Regions from separate parts of the Cohnella soli genome, predicted to be linked through region 3. Evidence: riboswitches for the same ligand, from Rfam matches in the RefSeq annotation. Region 3 holds a riboswitch; each other region holds the start of a gene.

Region 1 (4,677 bases), on a different contig from region 3:
TGGCCGCAGCGGTGTCTTTGGAAGACGTGGAAGATTTATTCGAGGAACTGATCGACCGATTCGGAGAGCCGCCGAAAGCGGTGCTGAACCTGATGGCTGTGGCGAGGTTAAAAGTATATGGACGCAAATTTGGCATCGAGTCCATCGTTCGCCGCGGGGACGAGATGACAATGAAGCTCGACGAGCGTCGTCGTTCCGACGTGGATGCGGGCAAGGTGAAAGCTTTGGAAGCGAAGTTCCAAGGCCGGATCGCATCCGGTATCGCGGAGACGCCGATGGTCGTGCGCTTTAGGTTGCGCGGACTCGACGAGAACGGCATATTAGCGCTTGTCGAGGATTTTCTGATACAATACAAAGAAGCGACAAAATCGAAGGGGGAACTACAGGATGTTGCACCATAAACGCATGTCGTATCGCCGGCTTGCTTTGCTTGCGCTGGCGGCGGTCATGCTCGTCGCGCTGATCTCGGGCTGCGGCAAGAAAGACAATAAAGCGACCGTAATCGCCACGTACACGGGCGGAGAAATTACGGACAAGGACTTCGACAAGTATGTCGCGTTCCAGACGCTCATGAACCCGCAGAGCGCTATGTACATGTCGATTCCGCAATTGAAAGAAAACTTCGTAAAGCAATATATCGTGACGAAGGTACTTTCCAAGGAAATTCCCGAAGACAAGAAAAAAGAAGCAAAAACCGCTGCCGACAATTTCAAGAAGCAACTTGAAGATGCGATGAAGTCCCAAGCGGAAGTGAAGAAGCACTTGGAAGATAGCAAGTTGTCGGTCAAAGAAGCCGTTGCTTACTTCGAAGAGCTCGTATCGTTCCAGTCCTACTACTCCGCCAAGGGAGAAGAGATCAAGCCGACGATTAAGGACGAGGAGATCAAGGCGGAATACGAGAAGGCACCTTCGGATTACAATATCGTTACCGTTCGTCATATTCTGATCGGCACGAGCGATCCGCAGACGGGCGCTGAGCTGAAGAAAGACGACGAAGCGTTGAAGCTTGCCAAAGAAGTGAAAGCACAGCTTGAAGCAGGCGGCGACTGGACGGCATTGGCGAAAGAATACTCGACAGACACCGGTTCCAAGGATAAAGGCGGCTTGTATGAGAAGCAATTGGCCAAAGGCTGGGTCGAGGAGTTCAAGAAAGCTGCGAATACACAAGCCATCGGCGTTGTCGGCGATCCGGTCAAGACGGAATACGGATACCATATCATGAAAGTCGAGAGCCGCGAAGAAGCTTCTTCGTATGACAAGCTGTCCGACACGGCGAAAGATGCCATCAAGACGGATCTTGCCTCGACGAAACTTAACGAGTTCTTGACGAAAGAGCAAGATACGTTGGGGATTAAAGTAACGCTGCCTAAAGAAGAGACGCCTAGCCCGTCCGCTTCGCCAAGCGCAAGCGGTTCGAAATCTCCCGGCGCTTCCCCGAGCGCTTCTCCAAGCCCATCGGCGTCGCCAAGTGCGAGCTCATCGGCGAAATAATCGGACAAGCATACTGAACTGAAGGTTCAAGCGGAAACGCTCCGATTCCCCGGCATTTGCGGGTATCGGAGCGTTTTTTGTTCACTCAAGAGGGGAGCCTGTACCGGAAATCGTCGCTTGGAATAGAATAATGCAGAGCGAAAATGAGAAAACATTCATATTTAATGCTTACGTCCTACGTAATGCAGTCTTTCGCACTATATAACGTGGAAGATTTTGTCGATATTCTATTACTGCACATATGGAAAGGCAAACTTTGGGAAACCGAAGGACGCAAAGCTATAGGGGCTATTGCCGCAGATCGCGGACGTGCCAGCCAGTTGCCGAAGTGAAATATTCGTACCCTCTTGCAGGTATCGAATTTCATCGGTATCTGTTTTTTTCCGTCTTGGACAATCTGTCGGAGGGAAGGGAAGAGGACATGCGAAAAATGAATGCGGGGATCAAAATCGGATGTGCACTGTTGTTAGTATGGGGATTGATGTTTTCCACGATGGGGGCCGGGGCTGCTTTCGCAGAGACACAGTCGATCGATGCGAAAGGCATTCCCTCAAGCAATACGCCGGCAACGCCGGTTGCGCAAACTACAAAAGTTGCGCCAGACGAGAATATGGCAGCGCCGACGCCAAGCACGGAGCCAGCTGAGGTAACGCCTGCTCCGAACGCCGAAACGAGCGATCTCGCGCATAATGATTTTTCCTTGGAGATTGCTGCGCCGACAGGGCTGGCCGCCGAGTACGAAGACGGTGCAATGAATTTGACATGGAACCCGGTCGAGCACGATAAACTGGTTGGGTATAATGTTTTTCTTGATGGCGTTCAAGTGAATGGAACCCTCTTAAAGGTGAACAAGTACCGTCTTGTCGGGCTGGAAAAAGAACAGAGATATGTCGTGCAAGTGTCTACGGTATATCAATCGAATCTAAGCGAAGGCTTAACGATAGGCGTTCCGACTGACGTTCCGCCGAAGGAAGAACCTGTGGTTCCGATAACGGGTTTGCGGGCGACTGGAGCGCCGGGTAGTGTGATGCTTCAATGGGAGCAAGCGGCTACCGATAAAGCGGTCGGCTACAATGTGTATGCCGACGGCGAGCTGCTGAATGCGGCGGGCTCGACTTCCTCGACAACGTTCATGGCGCAGGGGCTTGTATACGGCCATGTCTATGAATTCAAGATCGAAGCAATCGGGGTTGACGGGAAGGTTGTCGGCAAGAGCGACGCCGTGAGCGGCACTCCGACGCATTATCTGGTGGAACTTGATCGTTGGGGCATTCGCAACGACGGCAGCGATCCGGCAGGCACGACCGCCGGTCTGAACAACATGTTGCAGTGGGCTTACGGACAAGGCATCCATGCTGTATTCTTGCCGTCGGGAACGTACACGATCAGCAAGGACAGCCAGATTAACATGGTTGGCGATATGCTGTGGGAACTTCCTACGGACGCTGTCATCCAAAAGGAAACGAACGGCAAGGAGTCTTATTATTCGCTTGCGATCCAGTACGGAGCAAACAATGTCACGATCAAGGGCGGCTGGTACAAAGGCGATCGCGAGACGCATAATTATTCCGGCAAAGACAACGCTTATAGCCCTGGAACGCACGAAGGCGGTTTCGGCATTTATATCGAAGGGGCTCGGAATGTTACGGTGGAAGGGGTTAAAGCTACGCATTTCACCGGTGACGGGTTAATGATCGGCGGCGCTGCGCAAATGGGGTCGGACGTGTATGCGGGAAACTTTGAATCAGGCGGTTTGGATGCCTCCGGTATGCCGGCGGAGGATAAGAACAAAGTTCGCACGAAGAACATGTACAGTTTGACGAAGAACCAATTCGTCGAACAGAAGTTCTTCGAGCTGTCGAATTGGCAAAATGCTTCGTCGGAATTCGAAATTGATTTCTACAACGACAGCAACGCTTTCGTAGCCAAGACGATGACGAAGTTGCGCGCGAGGATCGATATCCCGAATGGCGCTACCAAGATGAAGATCGTGATCAATAAATCCGGCGTTATCGGTATCTACGGTGAGTATTGGCAACGGCTTCAAGCGGAAAATACGATCGTGCGCAATTCCGAATTCGCCTACAATCGGCGCCAGGGGATAACTGTGGGCGGCGGCAATCACACGTTAATCGAAAACAATCGCATTCACGACATTAGCGGAATCGCTCCTATGTCCGGCATTGACGTGGAGGGTGGATATGGGGAAAATGGCCATTGGAATAGCGACGTAACGATTCGCAATAACGAGTTTTGGAACAACGCCAGATACGACGTGATTTTGTATGATGGACGAGGGGCATTGGTTGAAAACAACCATCTGGCTTCGAAAGGCGTCATTGGTCTGGCTGTTTCGTCGAGTTATGCAGGAGATGCGATCGTTAAGGGCAACCATTTCGACGGGTCGCGTATTATTGCTTATCACGACGTTCAATTGCTGAACAACAAGTTGAATGATTCTTACACGACATTCGAAGGACCGAATATTAAAATTGATGGATTAGATATATCGAATGGTACTTTGGCAATCTCGGCCAAGTCTGATGGAGCGGTTCGAGTTTCCAACGTGACCATCAACATCACGGACAATACGAAAGAGGGCGGATTGTCCGTTTACGGAACCGGAGCAACGGCATTCCGTAACGTCACGATTAGCGGTCAGTCCAAGCTGAGATCCTTCGTAGGAGCTTCCACTGCCGCCAATAAGTTCGAGCGCTTGCGGGTGCTGGATTACAATCCGACTTATGGACTTTCATTGCCGGCGGGAACGTATACCGATTCCGAGTTCGTTGCTGCGGAAGGCGGACGTCTAGGATTTGTGGGCATTAGTCTTCCTGCGAAGTACGTATTCGAAAGAGTGCGTTTCCAGACGAATACGATGGGTTCGACAGCGGTCGTCGTACAGAAAGCGGGCGCCGATGTAACCATACGCGATTCAATATTTGATATGAAGGGCAACGACCAAGCCGTTTCCGTGCAGACGGCAAGCCGTTTTATTTTCGAGCGAAACACGGTGAATGCTATGGCAATGTTGAAGACGGCGTCCGAACTTGTCAGAATCAACGATTATTGGGAACGAGCCAACCCGTACGACGTCTTGGACGTTCTGATTGCAGACAATACGATTAACGCAAACATGGCAGTGCTAGGCATTCAGACGGTGTATGCAGGTAAAGACGCCCCTGC
Region 2 (4,677 bases), on a different contig from region 3:
CGGTCTCGTTCATGGAGATGGAGTGACGGCGATCATTGCCAAATCTTCAATAGCGAGTGTTTCCGTTATGGCACTGTACTTAATCGTTTTCTGGAAAACGGATGAGTTCGCCTACCTGAGAGGTCTCGCACGGTTATTATCCGGTAAGCTAATCTCGAGAATTAAGTCTAACAAACAAGCGGAGGTGTAATCTTATGGCGATTCTGATTGCTGGGGGAGCGGGTTATATTGGCACCCATACGTGCGTGGAGTTGCTCCAGGCAGGCTACGATATCGTTGTTGTCGACAATTTTGTCAACAGTCAGCCTGAGGCGCTTGAGCGAGTACGGGACATTGCAGGCAAGGATTTTCCGGTATACGAGTTGGATTTACTAAGTGAAAAGGCGCTTAGCGACGTATTCTCGCGGCATCAGATTGAGGCCGTCATCCATTTCGCCGGTTTGAAGGCGGTCGGGGAGTCGGTGGCACAGCCGTTACGGTATTACCGCACGAATATCACTAGTACGCTGATTCTGTGCGAGACGATGCAAAAGTATAGAGTACGCAGGTTGGTGTTCAGTTCATCTGCAACTGTGTACGGGACGACAGACCGCATGCCGGTCGCGGAATCCGCACAGCTTGGAGCTATGAATCCGTATGGCAGAACAAAGCAAATGATTGAAGAGATGTTGCAGGACGTGGCAGCTGCCGATCCGGAATGGTCGATTGCGATTTTACGATATTTTAACCCCGTCGGGGCACATAAAAGCGGCCGAATGGGCGAAAATCCGAACGGTATTCCGAACAATCTTCTGCCCTATATTTCGCAAGTGGCAGTCGGACGACTGGAGCAAGTTGGCGTGTTCGGCAACGACTATCCGACGAAGGATGGAACGGGCGTCCGCGACTATATTCATGTCTCCGACCTGGCGAATGGACATGTTCGGGCACTGGCGCATATTATGACGGTTAAGGGCTCTAACGTATATAACTTGGGAACAGGTCGCGGGTACAGTGTGCTTGAGATGATTGCGGCTTTCGAGCAAGCGTCTGGTCAAACGATTCCTTATGCGATTATGGACCGTCGTCCTGGGGATATTGCAGTCAGTTACGCGGATGCTTCGAAGGCAAACAATGAGTTAGGTTGGCATGCAACGAGGGGATTGGAAGAGATGTGCGAAGACGCATGGAGATGGCAAAGGAGCAATCCGGAAGGTTATAAAAAATGAAAAAAGTTTGAAAAAATATCCCATTCGACAAAATTCGTCCAAAAAATAGGTCTTTAACATCCAAAATTCGACAACACTAATCCGACAAGCTCATATATAATATGACTTGTAACAACAAAATCAGGAGACTGAGAAATGCGTTTTTATCTGGGCACCTTAAACGCATGGAGTCAGTGGTGCAACCGGCCGACTAATCATCGGAGGGAATTTTGAGATGGAAGTGTTAAAGGGCACGGCAAAATCATCCAAGACCGATCACACGCTGTTGGACGCCGAATGGGCAAAATTGATTCTGGAAGCTCGTAGTATGGGGATGACGATCGAAGATATTCGACTCAGTCTTGCCATGCTTCAAACCACGGAGCTAGTCAAGTGGCAAACGGCGGCCGGTTCCGCCGTTGGATGACGGGAACGTCAGGAGTCCCGTTGCTGATTTTTCCATCTGCTAAATTCAAGGAATTCCCTGAACTGCTCTTTGCTGACGCCAGAGTTCATCGCTTCTTTCACCAAGTCAGCCCACTCATTGTCCAGGGGATTCTTCGAATTGGCGTTCGCGTTATCCGATTGAAGAAATTCCTCTACGGTTATACCGAGTACGGCACCGACTTTCTCGAGAAATTGAATCGAGGGGTTCATTTGTATTCCCCGTTCAATAGAACTTAAGTATGATTTAGCGACCGAGGCCTTCTCCGACAGTTCTGTCAAGGAGAGGTTTTTCTTTTTGCGGAGCATCTGAATTCGTTCACCGATCAACAGAATCCCTCCTCTTGTTGATATTGTTCAGCACCAGGTTATCTTATTGACAGAAGAAAATTTCTCCTGGAATTTGATTGCGATATATTATAATGATACGAAACGAAACACAAGACCGCAACCTTGACCGCCAGTAGAAGACAAATTCCTTACTTTATGATGAATTTCGCGAACGATTGGACAACCGTAAAGTCATGCATGAGATCGTCTCCCGTGATGAAGAGTGGTCCGCTGCGAAGCCATGCATGAGCGATGAGACGACCCTGCTCGTCTTTGGCCGTGCCAAGGTATAATGTGCTCTCGATGCATCGCCGATTCAGCATGACCTGTCCCGCGACGGCGCGTACGAGACATTTGCTATCCCATGGGGTGTAACGGCTCATTAGGTTAACTGCGCTCCGAATATGTTTAACTGTTGCCGAATCACTCGGAACGAAAGCTTCCGATGTTTCCTCCGATGGCGTTCCAAGGCGTCTCGCAAGTCTGGAGAAAGGAAATATTACTTGTATTCTGGCCCACCCGAGCAGTAAATAAGCTTCCGTAAAAAGAAGCATTGTTCGGCGGTTGAGCTTGGCCGATATGACTAATTTGCGAAAGGCGCTCATTCTGGCTGCGAGCGCTGGATCAAGCCTTCTGCGTATAAGTGATCGAGGAAGGCATTGACTTGGGCCAGGCAGGTTTCTCGTGAAACTTCGTATTCCTCGAGCAGTCTGTCAACGACTTGTGCTACAGTGCTTGGCGGGCTCAGCAACTCCCAGATACGCCCCCCGACTTCCCCCAAGTTATAATACTTGCCTTTCTCTACACTTAGCATAACTTTCTCCCCGGCCATGTCGCTGACGATATTGCCTTCACATTGTTCAAAACGATCGGTCGGTAAAAGCTGTTCGGAAATATGATTCATCATTGTATGGCACCTCATCAAAAGATCTATTCATTTGTTCTTTATAACGAACTGCACGATAACACTAATCTAACATTTCCCCGGCCGTATTTCAACTGCCTAAGCAGCAGATTTCCAGAATTTAAGCAGTCTCCCGTTTGCAACAACACGAGAAGTCTTTAAGCTGGGAATTCGAAATAAAGAACAAAACTTCAAATTGCGATTGCAATTGGTGCGTTTCTCCAGTGGCGGGAAAGCGCATAAGAAAATGGGAGAGGTTGAATACTACATTTACGGTTCAATGTCACCTTTTTCCGATTGTACTAACGTTCGTCATAAAGGCCGGCAATTCATTGGAAACCGGCGGCCGCAGTGCGAATACACCAATGAAAGTGGGGCAACATGAGCATGAAAGCAACCGGAATTGTACGCCGCATCGACGACCTCGGCAGGGTCGTCATTCCAAAGGAAATTCGCCGCACGCTCCGCATTCGGGAAGGCGATCCGCTTGAAATTTTCGTTGATCGCGACGGCGAAGTTATTCTCAAGAAGTATTCCCCCATCGGCGAGTTGGGCGATTTCGCCAAAGAATACGCGGAATCCCTTTCTGAGAGCACGGGACACATCGCCATGATTTCTGACCGCGACACCTTTATCGCAGTGGCTGGCGCTTCGAAGAAGGAATACCTCGACAAGGCAATCGGCAGCGTCCTGGAAAGCTGTATGGACAATCGTAAAATCGTGTTGGAGTCCGGAACAGGCAACTATGAGGTACTAAGGGATGGGAACGAGACGATCGGCGCATTCGTCGTCGCACCGATTGTAGCCGGCGGGGATCCAATCGGCACGGTTGTGTTGCTTAGCAAGGAAGATCAGGCGAGCATGGGCGAGATGGAGAGCAAGATGGTCGAGACGGCTGCAGGCTTCCTTGCGAAGCAGATGGAGCAGTAACAAGCCGGCAACGGAGCTGGTGGGAGGACCCGGACTACGGATGCATCGCGAGGTGCGTAGCCCGGGTTTTTTTGTATGAGGCCATTGCGATACGTTTATTTCAAAGCCGTTCGCAGAACGGAGATCACTTTCTCGACGTGGTCACCGATCAAAGATGCGGCAAGTTGGGCGTCTTGTCGCTTAATGGCTTCATACAAGCTCTGATGCTCCTGCAGCAGTCTCGCGGCGGTCGCGTTTTCCCGGTAAAACCATAACTCGCGCGTCTGTCGGATCGTGGAGGCGAACCGATCTGACAACGACTCCATGAGCTGGATAAAGAGCGAGTTGCCGGATGCTTCGACAAGCGTTCGATGGAAACTGACATCGGCGCGTTCGCCTTCGGCTGTGTTGTTGTCGGCCAAGCTTTGTTCCATCACAATGAGCAATTGCTGCAATGACCGAAGATGTTCATCGCTCCTACGCTTGGCGGCAAGCGATGCCGCTCCGACTTCCAACGCCTTGCGGACTTCAAGCAACTCGATCAAGGAATTGGCGTCTCGGAACAGTTGATCCACGGCATTCTTCGATTCGTTCGGCAATGACTTGCTAACGAATGTACCGCCGCCATGGCGGACGTCAAGCCAGCCCATCGCTTTCAACGCGCTGACGGCTTCGCGTATCGTGGATCGTCCGACCCCGTACGACTCGGCCAGCTCGACGACCGAAGGAAGCCTCTCGCCGGGGCTGCGTTCACCGTTTTTGATTTGCTGCAGCAGATGGTCGGCCACGAGCTCGCGGCCCTTCATCGTCTCGATCTTCATTAAGTCATCGCCCCCCGGGAAAATACGGCTCTTCTACAAATTCGATCTGTACATAGAACTCAGTATAGCATATAATTTTTCT
Region 3 (4,677 bases):
TATTCATCTTCTTCTTTTATGTCCATAAATAATGCGTTATACATCTCGAATGCTGAAACGCCAAGCGGTGTAAGTTTATATAGTTTTTGCCGGCCTGACGAATTGTATTCAGCTAAACCTAATGCTTCAAGATAACAAACAGCGAAATTTAATTCTCCACGTCTTACGCCAGATTTCAAAGATAAATCTTCTTTGTTCCAATCCTTTTTTGAAAGCGCCTGCATAACTAATTTAGGTCCATTGGGTAAGTTTTTGATCATTTTCTCTAAATAGGGTTGTAATGTTCCTTCGATCTTAAAATCAACAGTCATGCCAAATTAGCACTCCTTTATGTTAGTCATCCAATTATCTAATATAGTAACACATTGGTTAAACAATTTACATATACCAATCATTCCCGAAGCAAAATGATAGTATACATGAACTAAAGAATGTTAACAACACTATTCGACAAAATATAAAGAATGAGAATTAAAATTGAAGGTTACGAACTTTAAGCATAGCCGGTTGCTGAACGAATTCAACTTTGGAATCCATATTTAGTCTTTTATTTGCAGCTACGGATCTTAGAATTTCATTCTTGAGCATTTGCCCACGAACCCATGTAATTTCAACAACTTTTCCGGTTTCTCCTCGTCCTACTTGAAGGTGGCCGGAGTTTTCGTTGTATTCGGAAATATGATTCAGATTTACATATGTTCCCGAATGAACACGAATAAAACGATTTGATTCCAAAAGTTCTTCTAACTGCATAAACTCATGTAGCGTCATATTTTCATAGTAGATGCGATCTGATTGATGAAATTGGACGCGATTTGATTCGTCTACCTGGACAAACAGAACGTTATTAAGATCGATATTTATCGTATTGAAAACGGTAGAACTTGATTTTACGTCTTCTATATGGCCTGCAATTCGCATTAACTCGTTAAAATCTGTTTGGTATGCCTCAGCAAACTTCCTAAGCGTCTGAGGTTGGGGAATGATGGCCGGTCCTGTCTTCCTGTTATCACCGAGTTCAACATCACGAATATAACCGTGGCTTAATTTGCATAGCTTACCAGCGGTTCTTAAACTATAATCTTTCGACAAACGTATTAACTCTAAGTGTTTACCGATATCGTTCTGGATCATAATTTGTGTGTCCCTTTCGTTAAGTTATAGGCAGAGGATTGGCAACCCGGCTGTCATAGCTTGCGCATTAGACCCGTGGTTTTGCGTCCTGTACTTTCGCACAGTTTGCTCAAGTCTGCATACAACCTCTAAAGAAAATATAGCATGATTTTCAAGTACATACAGAAAGTATTTGGGAAACATAATTCATTAAATTTTAATAAAGTGTCGAATACTGTCGAATAATGATAGATAATAGCGAGCAATGGCGAATCGAGCCAAATTAGGAAGAAAAGTGTTGACCGCTATTTAACGTTCATAGTAAAATTCGACTGTACTAATTATAGTACATATGCACCACAATTTACCGCGTGGATTCTACCTGGATCCTAATTTAGTTAGTGAATATGTACTAAAAGTAAAGACAACAGGCGAAGGGAAGATTAAGCGTGCAGCATGAAACCTTTCTGGAAAAAAGCAAGGTAGCAATTACCCTTTTGTTTGAAGGGAACGCTAGCGACAATAACATTTCGGTGTATATACCGGAACTTCGGCTTGGGGTCATTGGGGATACGCACGAAGAGGCGCGTGAACATGCGATCGATCTGGCGAAGATGGAGCATGCTAGACTGCTTAAAGGCTGCAAGGAGAACGAACCAATCATCGAGCGGATCGAACTTGAAATTGAATAACCGCAACACTGAGATGGAGCAACTCTTCCATCTCTTTTTTTGGCCAAAGGCATTGAAATCTATTCGCATTTATGTGCGATAATAATTCTATTAAATAATTAGGTGGAATATAGAAATGGAAGTATAATTAAGTTAAAGGTTAAGAGAGGAGGCGAGAGGTAATATGCGACAATTCTTTGATCCATCCTTGCTGCCGATAACGACAACGGATTTGGACGGGAACGTACTGTATGTGAAAACGAACGGGCTACACCATTATGGCTACACTGACATTATGTTCGAAGGGGCTGGAGAAGAAGGGGAGCAATTGCTTCTCGACATCCTTGACCGAATTTTCAGTTTGGAGTTTAATATCAATTCGACCTGGAACTACAACGGGAACCTGTTGAAACTCGAACAGAGAGACGATGGATTTGCCCATATTGTTTACTGCAAGGTAGATCAACCGCGAATCCTTACGATCTTAAATCCACAAGGTGAGCCTGCGAAGTATATCTCCAAAGGTCTTTCCGAACTTTATGGGCATCCGGAAGCAGAAGTCGATGGGGATACGATTCACGGAAAAGACATCCTTAGCCATTTGATTGATGAAGTGGTTGCAGGAACACGATATGATGAAGATTCTCTGATTCTTAACGATGATCACGTATATTCCGTCGCGTATACAATGGACCGATTAGGAAACCCAGTCTTACAAATTCATCTGGAACCAAAGCTTACGGAAAAGCCAATAACCAAAAGAAGTAGTGGGCACTTGAAACGAATAAAATAGTTCTTCTCATTCCGATAGTCATATAGTAATATACTAATATATTAATTAGTTAATTATTCAATACATTACCTTTAGCGATGGAAAGGAGTAGAAAATGGGATATGGGCCTTCATACATAATCCAAGAGCTTGATTTCATGCTCACCCATCCCTCATGCAACGCAGCAGTTATCGATAAATTCTATCATAACTGTCTGATGATGTATGACGAGGTGCCCCTCTTCACGATGGTCGAACATATGCGCAAGGAAAATCCCAAACTTTTGAGAGAGTGGTCGATGCTTAATACAACTGTTCGATCACTCATGATCGACTTAGTGCCAGAAAAAGTAGGGGATGGCCGCGAATTGCAGGAGCTCAATGTGCCGGTTGATTTGCGGGAAATAACACCGACACAAAACGGCATTTATCTCGTAAAGTGGACTTCCGAAATCGAAGAACCGATAGTGAATGCGCACTTTAAAACGAAGTCGCTCCTTGTTTTCGATAAACTTGAAGGCAGGTTACATCTGGTCGGTATTAGCAAGGTAGGTCACAACCAATATCATTTGTATGTAAAAAAAGGGAGGAAACCACAATGATGAACGAAGCGTTAGCTGTAAACCCGATGCAGGAATACAAAGTTTCGGCACGACGGAAACAAATCCATCAAGGGGTTGTGTCTGGCGTTGAAATTCATGCCCCGTTCGGCCATAACATGCAATGCGCAATCGTTAACTTGAACAATGGCCTCAAGGGACTAATTTACGAAGATCAATTCGACCGTCGTAAATACCGCTCTCTCGTCGGATTCATTGACCACAAAATCGACTTCATGGTTTTAGACGTCGCTAAGATCGGTCTGGACGAAAGCAAAGTTAAAGTATTCGACGAAGAAAAGGGGATCATTCTCCTTTCCCGCGTCCAGGCGATAGACGAACTGCAGGAAGAATTTTGGGAGACAGCGGATCTCGACCACGTAGTTACCGGTGACGTATCCGGTTTTGAAGAAGAACGGATTTACGTTCGTATCAAGGGCGTCATTTGCGTATTGCCGATTCAAGACTATGAATATGACTGGACACCATCTGGCAAAGGTCTGGTTCCGCTCGGCGCCGAGCTCACAGTGAAAATCAAATACATCGATCGCGAAAAGAAACAGGTTCGCGTCTCGAGGAAAGAACTCCTCGAAGATCCGTGGGGTCGCGTTCGTGAGAAGTTCGGTGTCGAAAACTTTTACTCCGGCGTCATTACAAGCGTAGTTCAAGACTTAGGCGTCTTTATTAAACTGGCGCCGGGCGTTGAAGCGCTGTCGTGGTTCCCGAACCCAAAGAAAATGCCGCGCGACGGTGTGCTTCTGGGGAAGACATGTTCGGTACGGATCAAGAATGTAAATCCCGAAAAACGCAGAATCGGCACGGTTATCGTCGATTTCCCGCATGAAATTTAACAGAAGGGGAAATGACGAAAATGAACATCTCCCCTTTGATCAAACCGCAAACGAATATTGCGGTTCCGGAGCAGCCAACATGGGATGATCCCTACGCCACTATGACGCTGCAAAGTGCGCTGCCCGGACATGCATATCATTATATTGATCGCAAAATTTCAAGTAACTGGATAACGGAGAGGGACATCGATCTCGTAAGGTTCATCTTTGTTCACCGCTGGCTTGTATTGAAGCAGATTGAGCGCTTATTTTTTCCGGAAGTCGAACGTGACAAATCGGTTCGCAATCGATTGAATCGGCTCATCGACTATGGATTAATACGACGAACGCAATGGACAAGCTATTCTCAGCCAGAAAAAAACCGACCGAGCCTGTATGAAATGGGAGACAGCGGCACAGACATCCTGAAGAACAAGTTCGGTATTATTCCAGGACAAAGGGATCCACGGATGGCAAAGCCAGCAACAATGCTCTACCGTATGCGATACGTTATTACGAACGAACTCTACATTCAACTGCGAGAATCGTTCGATCTCATTCATTTCGAATTTCATCCGTCTTTGAAAAGAAAAGAAGATCATGTAGTGCCGACTGCAAAGTTTGTTCTCCGCAATCCGAAAGGTAGAGAAATGCCGTTTTATCTCCTTTGCCATCGACAAGATGAAAAGTGGG
Region 4 (4,677 bases), on a different contig from region 3:
ATGAAATACAACGTGTTCATCCGGACGCTCCAACGCCGATGCCTAAGCCGACGTTTGTACTGCGGCACAAAAAATTGATCCACAAAGTCGCGTATCGGATCCTCGTCCTTATCGAATTTGTAGTTGGCTAGAAAATCGCTTAACAAATCCTCCAACGCCTCATACTGATATTCCTTGACCGGAACGATCAGCCGTGCGACGTAACCGGTAAAAAGGAACTGTTCCAGACTGGATGTCCGCTCCGCCAACCAACGTTTCTTCTTGTCCGCTCGACGACGGTCCGACGTTTTTTGCCATACTAAATAGACATAGGCCGCTAGCAAAAATACGAGCAAAATAACGATCAGCAGCAGAATGATAAGTAAACTGGTCATCGCATACCGCCTATGAGCCGTTGGATGCGCACCCTTAGCTCCTTCAAGCTGAATGGCTTCACCACGTAATCGTTAGCGCCTTTCTGGATAGCCAGTGCAATCTCAGTCTCCGCCCCTCTGCTGCTAACCATTACGCAAAGATATCTGCGCCTGTCGTAACCTGCTCGAATTCGGCTCAGCACTTCCAATCCGTCCATCTTGGGCATAATCCGGTCGATAATGACTAAAAAGCGTTCGTTTTGACGGTGCCAAGGATCGTTAAAAAATGCCTCTCCATCTTCGAAAGCCCTGACTTCAACGTGATAGAGCTCTTCGCCGATATCGGCCAACTGCTGCTTCAGCAACTCGCGAATCAGCCGATCATCGTCTATGATCGCCACCATTAGCTTCCGAACCGCCATCTTTCCGTCATCCGACGAGTCGAGCACGAGTCCTTGCCGCTCTTGCGGATCGGCTTCCGTGAACGGCATAAGCGCCAGACATTCGTCAACCGAAATGCCAGGGTCGGTAAATTCCTTTACCTTGGCGGAGAAGGAGACATGCTTTGGCCCGTCATTCGTATCGATAGGCATCTCGGAGAACAACTGGATCAATCGTTTCATGAGTTTTGCAGCATCATCTTTAACCGTCTTCGGCAACACGAGAACAAAGCCCCCCTCGGGATGATGCGCCAAACGATCGGTGGGACGTATGCTCTTCTGGATGAAATCCGCTAGACTCCGCGTCGCAACGCGCCGGAGCCCCGGATCCGATTCCGATTGATCGATTTCCGCATAAACCAATGCAAACGTCTCGTAGGACCGCTTGATATCGCTTAACTGTAAGTCCACTTCACGCCGCAAATACTTGTCATTAAACGCTCCCGTTAGGGGATCGATCAGAATTTGACCGAGAATCCGCTCTCTCCTCTCTAGAAGCTTCCTTACATGCCGTTGAAGTCCGGTATGATCTGCCGGATGGAGAAACGCGTCTGCGAGCACCGCCCATTCCAGCTCCGGGTTCGATTTCTCGGCTACCCCGATGAGCGGAATATACCTCATCTCGCAGATCTCCCTCAATTCGGTCCAAGCGTCCAAATCCTCTTTTAATTCCGCCGTCGAAGCGTCCAAGTCTATGACTAGGCAGTCTGGATTGACAAAATCAAGACGGGACAGCAAGTCCGGGATCCGGCCCCCTTCCGTTACCTCAATCTTGAAGCCGATGTTTGTTTCATCCGCAATATCCCAATCCATTTTATGGCTAACTATTAATATGATCGGGTGCTTTTTCATCTCCAAACGGTTCAAGTTCACCATCACCTTTTGGCGGACGCAAAACTTGCATCCGACATTATTCTGTTAAATCCGACAAGTTGCGTGAATATAAAACCTCCGTCCTAAAGCGCCATGCGCTAATAGACGGAGGTCTCCGTCGTTTTCGGCGGCTGGCTGGCATCGGCATTTGCTTATATAGCAAATCCGTAAGCCCCTTTAGCTTTGCGTCCCCGCCTTTCGACGGGTTTGCCATTATCGTACGAGTATTTTGGTTTCGTTAGTTTCGGAAATGCAGATCAGCATAGCTCATCTGTTGAATACTTATTTCGACAAAATTTTCGGTTTCCCTTTTATTCGAACACTTTTCTCAATCGAGTGGCCGAGAAAATACTGCTCACTAGTCAACAATGAAATACCCTGATTGCGATGCTCTTGACACCGTAAACCAAACAAGAGGCTACCCGTTTATAGGGCAGCCTATTGTTTGGTTTATCTTATTTTCAGCTCAGACGCTCCAGCTTCGTTATCTTAATGTCGCCCGTGAAGCCTTCAGGCAGCTTAATACGTGCAAGCACGTCTGCCGGGTGGGAGACGGCGAGCTGCATGCGTCCCGTCGCTTCGTCCGCGGTCCAGCTCACATCGATTCGGCCGCCGGCCGGATGCGGCACGCTGCCGCGAGCCCAAGTAAGCCCGCACGGAACCGGAGCGATCTCGACTTCGGTCCAGCCAGCCGAGAGACTGCGTACCCCAAGTATCTCGCGGCCGAGGAAATAAGCCGGAGCGGACGACCACGCATGGCAGTGACTACGCGTCAGCTCGTCGGGGTTAGCGCGGTTTTCGGCGAAGTTCGGATACTGCTCCCAACAGGTCGTCGCGCCATGGCGAATCATATTGCCGTAGTTTTTGCGAATATCGTCCAGAATGACCGATACGCCTCCTACCTTGGCCAATGCCTCGTAATAGAAGAACGACATGAACGGGCTTCCGATCTGCACGAAATTCGCGGGCGTAGAGAATAGATAAGCGTCCATCTGCCGTTTGCGCTCCCCTTGGGCGACGCCGGTCAACGAAGCGACGACCTGCGTCTGCATGCTAAGGACGCTCGAACGGCGGCCGTCCGCATGAATGCAGTCAATGTAGGCATGCTTTTCTTCGTCCCATAGATGCTCGTTAATCGCAGCCGCCAACCGATCGGAGGCTTCGCGGAACCGGGACGCGCCACTCTCATCCCCAGCCAGTTCTGCCATTTCCGCGGCTACGCCCAACGTCCGGGTCAGGAACAGGTTCTGATGCGTCACGATGCCTTCGTTCGGCTGATCGATCGGCGACCAGTCGAGCAAGTTCCATCCCTTAACGTTAAAAAGCCCGTTCTCGTCGATTTTCTGCAAATAGTGCTCCATCGTGAAGCGAACATGCTCGTACATCTCGACTGCGAACGCTTTGTCCCCTGTCTGCTCGTAATACTCTTGGCAGGCGATCGCCCAGAAAAACGTCCAGTTCGGAATCACGCTGCTCCATCCGCTCGGAACTTGATTGACATAGAGCGGAGATTGATCCTTCGAGCCGGGTACGAGGCGAAGGCAACGCTTCAGCATATCCTGCACGCCGTACAAATAGTTGCTGACGAGCGCTTCGTTGCGGCTGTCGCCGACCCAGAACGTCTGCTCGTAAGCCGGACAGTCGACGAAAGTATCCTCCATGCACAGCTTCGTCGTATGCCGGCTAATTTCCCAAATATCGTTCAGCAGCGGATCGGAGCATTCAAACCGTCCGACCTCCGCGACAGGGTAATTGCTTTGCGTGAATGTGACGCCGTATATTTTTACAGGCTTAGCGGCACCGCGCACGTTAAGCGCCAAGTACCGCAATCCCCGGCGCACCGGCGACGAATACGACTGGCGTCCCGCTTCGGTCACATATCGAACCGTATTGTCGAGCCCGTACGTCAACTGACGGTACTCGCCGGCCATGTATTCAAATCCGTACCAGTCCAGAACCGTCCCGGCCTCCGCTTCGAGCTCGAACGACAGATAGCCTGAATACTCCTTGCCCAGGTCGAACAGCACTTCAGTGTCAAAGCCTTCGAATACGGGTACGACCCCAGCTTCCCCATTCGGGATGACCGCGTTCTGAAGCTGTGCCGGAACGGCTAGCTTCACGTTATCTTTCCGCCATGCGCACAGCCCGAAGACGTCCGCTTCCGCCACGAGCTTCAGCGGAATCGGCTTCGCCCACGGGGAGTATCGCTCATGCTCCAAGTCCTCTGCTACCTTCACGGCGTCAAACACGGATAAGTACGTCTCGTCCTCCCAATTTACTGTGCGCGATGGTTTGTGGTCATAACAAACCGACGTATCATAAGGTCCGATCGCCAGAAATGGCGACTCCGCCTCGACCGCGCAAGGATAGACGAAGTTCAGTTCCATCGGATCGTCTGCATACACACCGATGTTTAGCTTGCCGTGATGAGCCTGCGAGGACACATCGATCAGCAGCAGATTATCCCCTTCCTTCAGTTCGACGTCCACATACCGCTCCGGCATAATCCCATAGAAGCGGTCCTCCCCGACAATGTCCCCGTTCCAAGAGAAGCGCTTCAAGCACTCTCCCCAAGCGAGAAAGCCCAGCGTCGCCCGCGCCGCCCTGCTCGCCCGAACGTTCGTCGCGACGTAACCGGTGAACTGCACGTGATTCGCATGATCCTCGCTTCCCGGAGACATGATGGCTCGAACGTCAATGACCGTCGACAGCTTAAATGAATTCACCTTGGCCAGAGCTTCGACGCGAACCGGATAGACGATTTCCTCGGTCAGCATCGGGATGTCGCGCGGCTTCATGGACGTCCACGGAGCCATTCCGATCTCGCCCAGCTCGACTGAACCGATCCATCCTGAATCGTCGTACCCGATCTCCATCCAACCGCCGTCCCAGTCCCTTGCGTCTACATACTCCGCGTAAGCCTGCTGGCACGACATCCTCGGCGATCTCGGATGCTGTCCGCGGTGAATGGCGGTGCGCCAGGAGGCATCCGTCGTCAATCCGACCTCTCC

What was found. A riboswitch is a leader RNA that binds a small molecule or an ion and turns the genes downstream of it on or off. The one in region 3 is predicted to bind cyclic di-GMP.
Region 1: another riboswitch for cyclic di-GMP. It lies ahead of ACFPOF_RS28960 (right-handed parallel beta-helix repeat-containing protein); the one in region 3 lies ahead of ACFPOF_RS06770 (LytTR family transcriptional regulator DNA-binding domain-containing protein).
Region 2: another riboswitch for cyclic di-GMP. It lies ahead of ACFPOF_RS29115 (anti-repressor SinI family protein); the one in region 3 lies ahead of ACFPOF_RS06770 (LytTR family transcriptional regulator DNA-binding domain-containing protein).
Region 4: another riboswitch for cyclic di-GMP. It lies ahead of ACFPOF_RS18755 (GGDEF domain-containing response regulator); the one in region 3 lies ahead of ACFPOF_RS06770 (LytTR family transcriptional regulator DNA-binding domain-containing protein).

The regions. Positions count from the first base shown of each region.
Region 1 is NZ_JBHSMI010000062.1:32,392-37,068, forward strand. Features, by position in the region: gene mfd (transcription-repair coupling factor) at 1-401, shown strand, start outside; gene ACFPOF_RS28955 (peptidylprolyl isomerase) at 388-1,491, shown strand; cyclic di-GMP riboswitch class I at 1,730-1,819, shown strand; gene ACFPOF_RS28960 (right-handed parallel beta-helix repeat-containing protein) at 1,913-4,677, shown strand, end outside.
Region 2 is NZ_JBHSMI010000062.1:69,534-74,210, forward strand. Features, by position in the region: gene ACFPOF_RS29105 (lipopolysaccharide biosynthesis protein) at 1-190, shown strand, start outside; gene galE (UDP-glucose 4-epimerase GalE) at 195-1,208, shown strand; cyclic di-GMP riboswitch class II at 1,323-1,405, shown strand; gene ACFPOF_RS29115 (anti-repressor SinI family protein) at 1,423-1,614, shown strand; gene ACFPOF_RS29120 (helix-turn-helix domain-containing protein) at 1,623-1,961, opposite strand; gene ACFPOF_RS29125 (lasso peptide biosynthesis B2 protein) at 2,111-2,566, opposite strand; gene ACFPOF_RS29130 (lasso peptide biosynthesis PqqD family chaperone) at 2,563-2,865, opposite strand; gene spoVT (stage V sporulation protein T) at 3,253-3,795, shown strand; gene ACFPOF_RS29140 (FadR/GntR family transcriptional regulator) at 3,891-4,595, opposite strand.
Region 3 is NZ_JBHSMI010000012.1:120,458-125,134, reverse strand. Features, by position in the region: gene ACFPOF_RS06775 (hypothetical protein) at 1-311, opposite strand, end outside; gene ACFPOF_RS06770 (LytTR family transcriptional regulator DNA-binding domain-containing protein) at 472-1,134, opposite strand; cyclic di-GMP riboswitch class I at 1,172-1,254, opposite strand; gene ACFPOF_RS06765 (hypothetical protein) at 1,563-1,805, shown strand; gene ACFPOF_RS06760 (hypothetical protein) at 1,969-2,577, shown strand; gene ACFPOF_RS06755 (hypothetical protein) at 2,672-3,157, shown strand; gene ACFPOF_RS06750 (30S ribosomal protein S1) at 3,154-4,005, shown strand; gene ACFPOF_RS06745 (replication-relaxation family protein) at 4,017-4,677, shown strand, end outside.
Region 4 is NZ_JBHSMI010000028.1:613,348-618,024, reverse strand. Features, by position in the region: gene ACFPOF_RS18760 (HEAT repeat domain-containing protein) at 1-374, opposite strand, end outside; gene ACFPOF_RS18755 (GGDEF domain-containing response regulator) at 371-1,660, opposite strand; cyclic di-GMP riboswitch class I at 1,790-1,888, opposite strand; gene ACFPOF_RS18750 (family 78 glycoside hydrolase catalytic domain) at 2,128-4,677, opposite strand, start outside.